Regions from separate parts of the Priestia sp. 40 genome, predicted to be linked through region 1. Evidence: predicted binding sites of a transcription regulator. Region 1 holds the regulator's gene; each other region holds the start of a gene.
The links. The regulator CtsR, encoded in region 1, represses protease genes until heat stress. The targets are predictions, from matches to a motif close to ATGGTCAATAAAGGTCAAACA.
Positions count from the first base shown of each region.

Region 2: ACO1DI_RS21230 (ATP-dependent Clp protease ATP-binding subunit) is a predicted target of CtsR. The motif match lies at 1,994-2,014, and genes of this name have one in related genera.
Region 3: clpB (ATP-dependent chaperone ClpB) is a predicted target of CtsR. The motif match lies at 1,738-1,758, and genes of this name have one in related genera.

Region 1 covers NZ_JBMPZA010000023.1:137,945-141,342, reverse strand. Annotated here, with positions in the region: rRNA gene ACO1DI_RS24155 (23S ribosomal RNA) at 1-902, shown strand, start outside; rRNA gene rrf (5S ribosomal RNA) at 966-1,081, shown strand; gene ACO1DI_RS24145 (CtsR family transcriptional regulator) at 1,317-1,778, shown strand; gene ACO1DI_RS24140 (UvrB/UvrC motif-containing protein) at 1,820-2,362, shown strand; gene ACO1DI_RS24135 (protein arginine kinase) at 2,366-3,398, shown strand, end outside.
Region 2 covers NZ_JBMPZA010000017.1:291,082-294,479, reverse strand. Annotated here, with positions in the region: gene ACO1DI_RS21230 (ATP-dependent Clp protease ATP-binding subunit) at 1-1,951, opposite strand, end outside; gene nhaC (Na+/H+ antiporter NhaC) at 2,371-3,398, shown strand, end outside.
Region 3 covers NZ_JBMPZA010000015.1:275,716-279,113, reverse strand. Annotated here, with positions in the region: gene argF (ornithine carbamoyltransferase) at 1-607, shown strand, start outside; gene ACO1DI_RS16275 (SDR family oxidoreductase) at 710-1,354, shown strand; gene ACO1DI_RS16270 (YjzC family protein) at 1,484-1,663, shown strand; gene clpB (ATP-dependent chaperone ClpB) at 1,778-3,398, shown strand, end outside.

The DNA.
Region 1 (3,398 bases):
ACGAGAGACTCGGTGAAATTATAGTACCTGTGAAGATGCAGGTTACCCGCGACAGGACGGAAAGACCCCGTGGAGCTTTACTGTAGCCTGATATTGAATTTTGGTACAGCTTGTACAGGATAGGTAGGAGCCTGAGAAGCCGGAGCGCTAGCTTCGGTGGAGGCGTCGGTGGGATACTACCCTGGCTGTATTGAAATTCTAACCCGCGGCCCTGATCGGGCCGGGAGACAGTGTCAGGTGGGCAGTTTGACTGGGGCGGTCGCCTCCTAAAATGTAACGGAGGCGCCCAAAGGTTCCCTCAGAATGGTTGGAAATCATTCGTAGAGTGTAAAGGCACAAGGGAGCTTGACTGCGAGACCTACAAGTCGAGCAGGGACGAAAGTCGGGCTTAGTGATCCGGTGGTTCCGCATGGAAGGGCCATCGCTCAACGGATAAAAGCTACCCCGGGGATAACAGGCTTATCTCCCCCAAGAGTCCACATCGACGGGGAGGTTTGGCACCTCGATGTCGGCTCATCGCATCCTGGGGCTGTAGTCGGTCCCAAGGGTTGGGCTGTTCGCCCATTAAAGCGGTACGCGAGCTGGGTTCAGAACGTCGTGAGACAGTTCGGTCCCTATCCGTCGTGGGCGTAGGAAATTTGAGAGGAGCTGTCCTTAGTACGAGAGGACCGGGATGGACACACCGCTGGTGTACCAGTTGTCTTGCCAAAGGCATCGCTGGGTAGCTATGTGTGGACGGGATAAGTGCTGAAAGCATCTAAGCATGAAGCCCCCCTCAAGATGAGATTTCCCATAGCGCAAGCTAGTAAGATCCCTGAAAGATGATCAGGTTGATAGGTCAGAGGTGGAAGCGTGGCGACATGTGTAGCTGACTGATACTAATCGATCGAGGACTTAACCAAACTTTTAAAAGCGTAAGCTTTACTCAGCAAACTGTTATCTAGTTTTGAGAGAGCAATCTCTTGTCTGGTGGCGATAGCGAAGAGGTCACACCCGTTCCCATACCGAACACGGAAGTTAAGCTCTTTAGCGCCAATGGTAGTTGGGACTTTGTCCCTGTGAGAGTAGGACGTTGCCAGGCACCTGAAAAAGGACTAGCTATTTTAGCTAGTCCTTTTTTGTTTACAATTTATTTGTTTTATGAAAAAGTATAGTAAGAACAATAAAATTCACGATTTGCAGGTTTTGAAATAAATTTTAGTGGCAACGATAAAAGTAAAGAATAAACTTTAATAGTACATAGTTGAAAATTTTTTCGTTTCCTTTTATATTTAAATTAAGGTCAAATATAGTCAAAGTCAGAAGGAGGGGGCAGCGTGCCAAATATCTCTGACATTATCGAACAGTATTTAAAACAAGTACTTGAATTAAGTGAAAGAGAAATTGTTGAAATAAGGCGCAGTGAGATTGCTGATAAATTTCAATGCGTTCCGTCGCAAATTAATTACGTTATCAATACCCGTTTTACAGTTGAGAGAGGTTATCTTGTAGAAAGTAAGCGAGGCGGCGGCGGCTTTATTCGTATTGCCAAAGTAAAAATGCATGATGCAGCGGATTTGTTTCAGCAAGTAATTGAGATGATTCAAAATGAAATTTCACAAGTAAGTGCTGAAAACGTCATTATTAGGTTAGTTGAAGAAAAAGTCATCACAGAACGAGAAGCAAAAATCATGTTGAGTGTTATCAATCGTTCAGTTATTAATATTGAACTTCCTTATCGTGATGAGCTAAGGGCTAATCTTTTAAAAGCAATGCTTAATTCATTACGCTACCGATAAGCTCATGATCTATTTTATTTAGAACAGGGAGTGATGACAGGATGATTTGTCAGCAATGTGAAACGAGACCTGCAACTCTTCACTTCACAAAAATTATTAATGGTGAAAAGACGGAGATGCATGTATGTGAACAGTGCGCTTCAGAAAATGGAGATACATTTTCTTTTTCAAATCAGCAAGGTTTTTCGATCAATAACTTACTAGCTGGCCTACTTAACCTAGATCCAGCAGTAACTGAAAATTATAAGAAACAAAGTCAGGAGATTCTTTCTTGTCCTACTTGTGGCATGACATATCAAAAATTTGCTAAAATCGGCAGGTTTGGATGTGCAGATTGCTACAAAACATTTGAGCGACCTCTTATTCCTTTCTTGAAGAGGCTGCATGGAGGTAATTATCTACATCATGGAAAAATACCAGCAAGAATTGCAAGTAATCTTCATTTAAAAAAGGAATTACAGGCATTAAGATTGAACTTAAAAGAGTATATCGAAAAAGAGGAGTTTGAGAAAGCAGCGGAACTCCGAGATCACATTCGATTACTAGAAAAGAAGATGAACGAATCGAGAGAGGAGGAAGCGTAATTCATGTCCCAGGATTTGTTCTTTTCCCAGCCTGTAAGCTCTTGGATGCGTCAAGAAGCTTCGAATTCAGATATTGTTCTAAGCAGTCGAATCAGGCTGGCTCGAAATTTAACTCATTATCTTTTTCCAACTCTCTTTTCTAAAGAACAAGCAGTTGAAGTGGTTCGAGTATTCGAGCAAGTTTTTCAAAAAAGCGAGAACACCAATCAGTGGAATTTGCATTTACTAAAGATGAACGAATTACAGCCTCTTCAAAAGCAAGTGTTGGTTGAAAAGCATCTTATCAGTCCTAACTTGGCTGAAGGAGATAACAACGGAGCTTGTTTTTTATCAGAAAAAGAAGATTTGAGTATTATGGTTAATGAAGAAGATCATTTACGCATACAATGTTTATTTCCAGGCCTTCAATTATCTGAAGCTTTAAGCACAGCGAATGAAGTAGATAATTGGATTGAGAAATACGTAGATTATGCGTTTGATGAAAATAGAGGGTATTTAACCAGCTGTCCCACAAATGTGGGTACTGGGCTACGTGCATCTGTGATGATGCATCTGCCGGCTTTAGTGATGACCCGTCAAATTCATCGTATTATTCCCGCTATTAACCAGCTCGGCTTAGTGGTGAGAGGAATTTATGGAGAAGGTAGCGAAGCTTTAGGGAATATCTTTCAAATTTCTAATCAGATAACCCTAGGGAAATCTGAAGAAGATATTGTGGCAGATTTAAATAGTGTCGTACAGCAGTTAATTACACAAGAGCACTCTGCACGAGACGCGCTGTTTAAAACATCTCATGTAGAGTTAGAAGATCGAGTGTATCGTTCATATGGAGTATTGGCCAATAGCCGTATTATTGAGTCCAAAGAAGCTTCACAATGTTTATCAGATGTTCGATTAGGAATCGATTTAGGGTATATAAAAGGACTGAGTCAAAATATATTGAATGAACTTATCATTATGACGCAGCCAGGCTTTTTACAAAAGTATTCGGGAGGGCCCCTAAAGCCTCAAGAACGTGACATTAAAAGAGCCACCT
Region 2 (3,398 bases), on a different contig from region 1:
GTTTTTCTTTTACCTCATCCGCTACGCTCAGCGTGATGTTTTGTTCTTGTAATGTTTCTTTTAATTCAGCAAGCATAAGGTCAACGATTTTAATCAAGTTATCTTTTTCAAGGTGATTAAACTCAATGATTGTATCAAATCGATTTAAAAACTCTGGTTTGAAATAAGATGAAAGTGAATCTAAAACGGATGCCTGTTTAAGAGCGTCATTTTCTGCGTCAAACCCAACCGTAATTTTCTTTTCACCTACACCAGCGTTACTTGTCATAATGATAACTGTGTCTTTAAAGCTTACTGTGCGACCTTGACTATCTGTTAGACGTCCGTCTTCTAGAATTTGCAGAAACATATGCTGAACGTCTGGATGAGCTTTTTCAATTTCATCTAGTAAGATGATGGAATAAGGGTTGCGGCGTACTTTCTCTGTTAATTGTCCTGCCTCTTCGTGACCTACGTAGCCAGGAGGGGAACCGATTAATTTAGACACCGCGTGTTTTTCCATATATTCACTCATATCTAGACGAACCATAGCATCTTTTGAGCCGAATAGTTCTTCAGCTAATGTTTTGGTTAACTCTGTTTTACCGACACCTGTTGGACCGACAAATAAGAATGAACCAATTGGGCGATGCTTCGCTTTTAATCCAGCGCGAGAACGTCGAATCGCTTTTGCTACTTTTTCTACAGCTTCCTGCTGTCCGATTACTTTTTGAGCTAAGTGCTCTGCTAAATGTTTCATTTTTGCTGATTCATTTTCTTGAAGTTTACCAACAGGGATACCCGTTTTCTTTTCAATAATTGCTTGAATGTCAGCAATATCCACATTCATTTTTTTCTGTTCTTCGTTCAATTGTTTTTCAAGAGCAGCTTCTTCATCGCGCAGTTTTGCCGCTACTTCATATTTTTCATTCTTTAACGCCTGCTCTTTTTCTTTTGTAATTTCTTTTAAGCGAGCGGCCGCGTCGTCTTTATTTGTAATGCCTGCCTGTAAGTTCATTTTTGAACCTGCTTCATCTAGCAAGTCAATTGCTTTATCAGGCAAGAAGCGATCTTGAATGTAGCGGTGTGATAAATTTACACAAGCGCGGATCGCTTCATCTGTATAGCTAACGCCGTGATAATCTTCATATTTACTTTGAATTCCTTTTAGAATTTCAACGGCTTCTTCTACAGACGGTTCGTGAACCATAACCGGCTGGAAGCGTCGTTCAAGAGCCGCATCTTTTTCAATGGAACGATACTCTTTTAAAGTTGTAGCTCCGACTACTTGAAGTTCGCCTCGTGCAAGAGCTGGTTTTAAAATATTGCTTGCGTCCATTGAACCTTCCGCTGAACCAGCTCCTACAAGAAGGTGAATTTCATCGATAAATAAAATCACGTTTTTTCGCTGTTGAAGCTCAGAAATCAACTGCTTCATGCGCTCTTCAAATTGACCGCGAACGCCCGTATTAGCTACGAGAGATGCTACGTCTAACAGATATACATCTTTATTTAACAGCTTGGCAGGAACTTTTCCTTCTGCGATTTTTAAAGCTAACCCTTCAACAACAGCTGTTTTACCAACGCCAGGTTCTCCAATTAGTACCGGGTTGTTTTTGTTTCTTCTATTTAAAATTTCAATGACACGCTCTACTTCTTCTTCGCGGCCAATAACAGGGTCAATTAATCCCGTTTTCGCAATTTGAGTTAAGTTTCGACCGAACTGGTCTAAAAATCCGCTGCCGCCATTTCCTTGCTGCGGCTGTTCCGGTGCAGCTTGTTCTTGTGACATTTGCTTGAATAAATCATCGATGTTCATAAAGCCGCCACCTCCAAAACCTGATGGGATTTTATGTTCTTTCATTAGCGCTTGGTAACATGTATGACATAAACGATATTGAGATTTTTGATTATTTGTTTGTACGTTTAATTGAATAGACGCTTCACGTTTATTACAGTTTTGACAAATCATTTAATTAGCCTCCCTAAATGATTTTAATCGAAGATCAGTAGGTGTTTGACCTTTCTTGACCTTTCGTAATTTCATTATACTTTGACCTTTTTTGACTTTCAAGTCTTTTGCTTAAAAAAATTTTGAGGGAAGTTCCTCGCTTATGTACAAGAGGTAGTACATTAAAAAAAGATGTGTTTTATGTGTACCCGTTCTATACATGTAAAAACATAAGAGGCATTTTGTACAATGATCTGCTTGGAGAGGGAATTAATATTAATAAGAAGAAAAGTGGAAACATGAGTGCAGAGCTTACCGTTGGATAAAATAAGTTATTGACAGCAAGAAGGATAAAAATTATACTCAAGAAGGTTTGCACTTAACTGCGTAAAAGCATAAAAGCGTTTAAGTGAAAAAGAAAGATAGAAAGGGAATACCTCATGAAAAAAGAAATTTCATTTATACAATCAATAGCGGTGGTTTTGGTGCTATTAGCTATTATTTTTGTTTCATTATTTATGTTAAAGCTGCCGCCTCATATTCCGCTAATATTTGGTGTAGCATTTATTAGTGTGATTGGCTTTTTGTTGAAATATAAGTGGCCAGAAATGGAGAAAGGAATTTTGGACGGTGTTAGACTTGGCATTAAGCCTATCCTTATTTTAATGCTGATCGGGATGCTCATTGCGATTTGGATGGTAGGAGGAACGATACCGACGATTTTATCCTACGGCTTCCACTGGATTTCACCGCAGTACTTTTTAATTAGTGCTTTGGTTATTACCGTATTAGTTTCAACATTTACAGGAAGTTCATTAACAACCGTCAGTACGGTAGGGGTCGCTTTATTTGGCGTAGGAACTGCTATTGGTGTACATCCAGGTCTAGCAGCGGGAATGATTGTTTCAGGAGCTGTGTTTGGAGATAAGATGTCTCCATTGTCTGATACAACAAATTTTGCCTCTGGTATCGTTGAAGTGCCGCTTCCTAAACATATTCAGCATATTACGTGGACGACGGTTCCAAGTATTGTCATTACCGCAATCATTGCATTGGTCATTGGGATGAACGGAAATCATGAAAGCGTCAATTACGGAGAAATTCAAGGAATTCAAGAAGCATTAAAGCATACGTTTAATTTACACGTGTTAACGTTGCTTTCTCCACTCTTAGTTCTTATTTTTTCGATGAGAAGAGTCGATGTATTGCCAACGTTAGTTTTAGGGATTGTAACGGCCATTATTACAGGAATGATTACACAGCATGAATTTACGCTGAGTCAATTGTTAGGGGTTCTTCAAAGCGGGCCGGCAATCGAGTCAGGAAATAAAGTAGTCGATGCGATTGTAAACAAAGGCGGATTACAGTCCATGATGTTTTCTATTTCTCTTATCATGATTGCCTTATCGCTAGGGGGATTGATGAGAGCAGTTGGAATTATTGATGCTTTATTAGAAGGATTAGCAAA
Region 3 (3,398 bases), on a different contig from region 1:
TGAACATGCTAAGATTGAAGAGCTTGCAGACTACGCATCCATTCCCGTCATTAATGGTTTGACAGATGATTATCATCCTTGTCAGGCGCTAGCTGATTTATTAACGATTTACGAGCACAAGAAATCATTTGAAGGTCTAAAAGTAGCTTATGTTGGAGACGGAAATAATGTAGCGCATTCGTTAATGATTGCATGTGCAAAAATGGGTATAGATATTTCAATTGGCTGCCCTGATGGATATGAGCCAAAAGACTTTGTAACAGGATATGTTAATGAAGTAGCTGCTAAAACGGGTGCAAAAGTTACGATTACAAAAGATCCTGTAGAGGCTGTAAAAAATGCCGATGCTATTTATGCAGACGTATGGACAAGTATGGGACAGGAAGAAGAAGCACAGCAGCGCTTGAAAATATTTGCTCCTTATCAAGTGAACGAAGAACTAGCTGCCTATGCTAAGTCAGATTATTTATTTCTACACTGTTTGCCTGCCCATCGTGAAGAAGAAGTGACAGCAAGCATTATTGACGGACCAAATTCTGTTGTCTTTCAGCAGGCTGGAAATCGTATGCATGTACAAAAAGCCTTGCTTCAAGCCATTTTAGGCTAAGAAAGAAACCTTTCTGAGAATATCAGAAAGGTTTTTTTGTTTAAAGGGAATTAATTGAGGGAACACCAATTGTATACTAAACAGAACGAAAGGTGATTTATGATGAAAGTATTAGTTGTTGGAGCAAACGGAACAACGGGAAAACAAGTGGTAGAAAAAGTTGCAAACAGCAATCAGCACGAAGCTTATGCGATGATTCGCGACGAAAAGCAAGCAGACGCGTTAAAGAAGCTAGGTGCCAACGTTGTGCTTGCTGACTTGGAGCAAGATGTTTCAGATGCTTTAAGAGGTATGGACGCTGTCATATTTGCAGCAGGTTCTGGAGGGCATACCGGAGACGAAAAAACAATCGCTGTAGATCAAAACGGTGCTAAAAATATCATTGATGAAGCAAAAAATCAAGGTGTAAAGCGCTTTGTTATGTTAAGTTCAATGGGAACAGACGCACCTGAACAAGGACCAGAAGGCTTACAGCTTTACTTGCGTGCGAAAGCGATAGCGGATGAATACCTAAAGCAGTCTAATCTACAGTATACAATTGTAAGACCAGGAACTTTGTCGAATGATCAAGCTACTGGGAAAATTGATATCAATAATGATATTGAAGATAAATCTCAGACGATTCCCCGAGCAGATGTAGCAACTGTGCTTGTAGAATGTCTAAACGAAGAAGCTACAATAGGAAAAACGTTTGAAATGCTAGCTGGAGAAACTGAAATCGAACAAGCTATCAAATTTACTCATTGATACAAAAGGGCGGATCTAAAGGTCTGCTCTTTTTCTCTTCCTAATATGAAAACATCTCCATTATGAAACAGAAATCTTAAGGGAATAGTATAGGAGAACATTTCATTTCAGGAATGAGGAGGCAGGACAATGGGACAAAATCGTCATTTCACACCGGGTCAAAAAGCTCCTAATAACGGAGTGTATATTGAAATTGGTGAAACAGGAAGCAACGTAAATAATCCTCAAAAGGTTAAATTAAAAGCAGGAGAGCGTTTTCCAGAGACGGCCAACGATGATCGCCACTGGACGTACATGCGTAAGCCTTAAATAGTAAAAAATAAAGAAGCCATTCTAAATTGAATGGCTTTACTTGTTTTCCTATTGCTGGGTATAATGAAATAAAGGTCAATAAAGGTCAAATGTATCGAAGGAGGATGTTCAATGGATATAAATAAAATGACCCAAAAATTGCAAGAAGGCGTGATGGAAGCGCAGTCCGAAGCTATTAAACGAAATCAGCAGGAAGTGGATATTGCTCATTTGCTTTATACGCTCATTCATCAACAAGATGGTATTGCTCCTCGCATATTAGATCATTTACATATAGATCATCAATCTTTTCAGCAGCAGGTAAATCAATTGCTTGCGAAAAAACCAGCCGTTACAGGAAGTGGTGCTGAAGCAGGGAAGGTTTATATTACAAATAAACTTCAGCAGCTGTTTGTGAAAGCTCAAGAAGAAGCATCTCGTCTGCAAGATGATTATGTTTCAGTTGAACACATCTTTTTAGCGTTAGCACAGGAACCATCTTCTAATGAATATGGCAAGTTATTTTCAAGTCACGGTATAACAAAAAAAGCTCTGCAAGATGTTCTTACCAGCCTTCGAGGAAATCAGCGAATTACAAGTCAAAACCCGGAAGTCACATATGAAGCCTTAGCGAAATATGGAAGAGACTTAGTGGCAGAAGTACGAGCAGGGAACATTGATCCAGTCATTGGACGAGACGGAGAAATTCGCCGCGTTATCCGCATTTTATCGCGAAAAACAAAAAACAATCCAGTTTTGATCGGAGAACCTGGCGTGGGTAAAACAGCAATTGTTGAAGGTCTAGCACAGCGTATTGTTCGCCGAGATGTGCCTGAAGGATTAAAAGATAAAACCATCTTTTCATTAGATATGGGAGCTTTAGTAGCAGGAGCGAAATTCAGGGGAGAATTTGAAGAGCGTTTAAAAGCTGTTCTTCAAGAAGTTAAGAAAAGCAACGGCCAAATTCTTTTATTCATTGACGAGCTTCATACAATCGTTGGAGCAGGTCGTACGGATGGAGCGATGGATGCAGGGAATATTTTAAAACCAATGCTTGCTAGAGGAGAACTTCACTGTATAGGAGCTACAACTCTTGATGAGTACCGTCAGTATATTGAAAAAGATCCAGCGCTTGAAAGACGCTTTCAACAGGTGCTTGTCGATGAGCCTTCCGTAGAAGATACAATCTCTATTTTACGCGGTTTAAAAGAACGATTTGAAATTCATCACGGTGTAAACATTCATGACCGAGCGATTGTTTCAGCAGCGGTTATGTCTGATCGTTATATCTCAGATCGCTTTTTACCTGATAAAGCAATTGATTTAATTGATGAAGCATGCGCAACCATTCGAACAGAAATTGATTCGATGCCATCAGAATTAGATGAAGTAACACGACGTGTCATGCAGCTTGAAATTGAAGAAGCGGCATTAAGTAAAGAAACAGATCAAGCAAGCATCACAAGGTTAGAGGCAATTCGAAAAGAAGTCTCTGATTTAAAAGAACGTGCAGATACAATGAAGCTGCAGTGGGAAAAAGAAAAGCAGTCGATTCAAACGGTGCAAGATGTCCGGGAGCAGCTTGAGAAAGCGAAGCGAGACCTAGAAGAAGCTGAAGGGAAATATGATTTAAATAAAGCAGCTGAACTTCGCCACGGACGCATTCCAGCTCTTGAAAAAGAACTAAAACAGCTGGAAGAAACAGCTGCTCAAAAAGCACAGGAAAATCGTTTGTTAAGAGAAGAAGTAACAG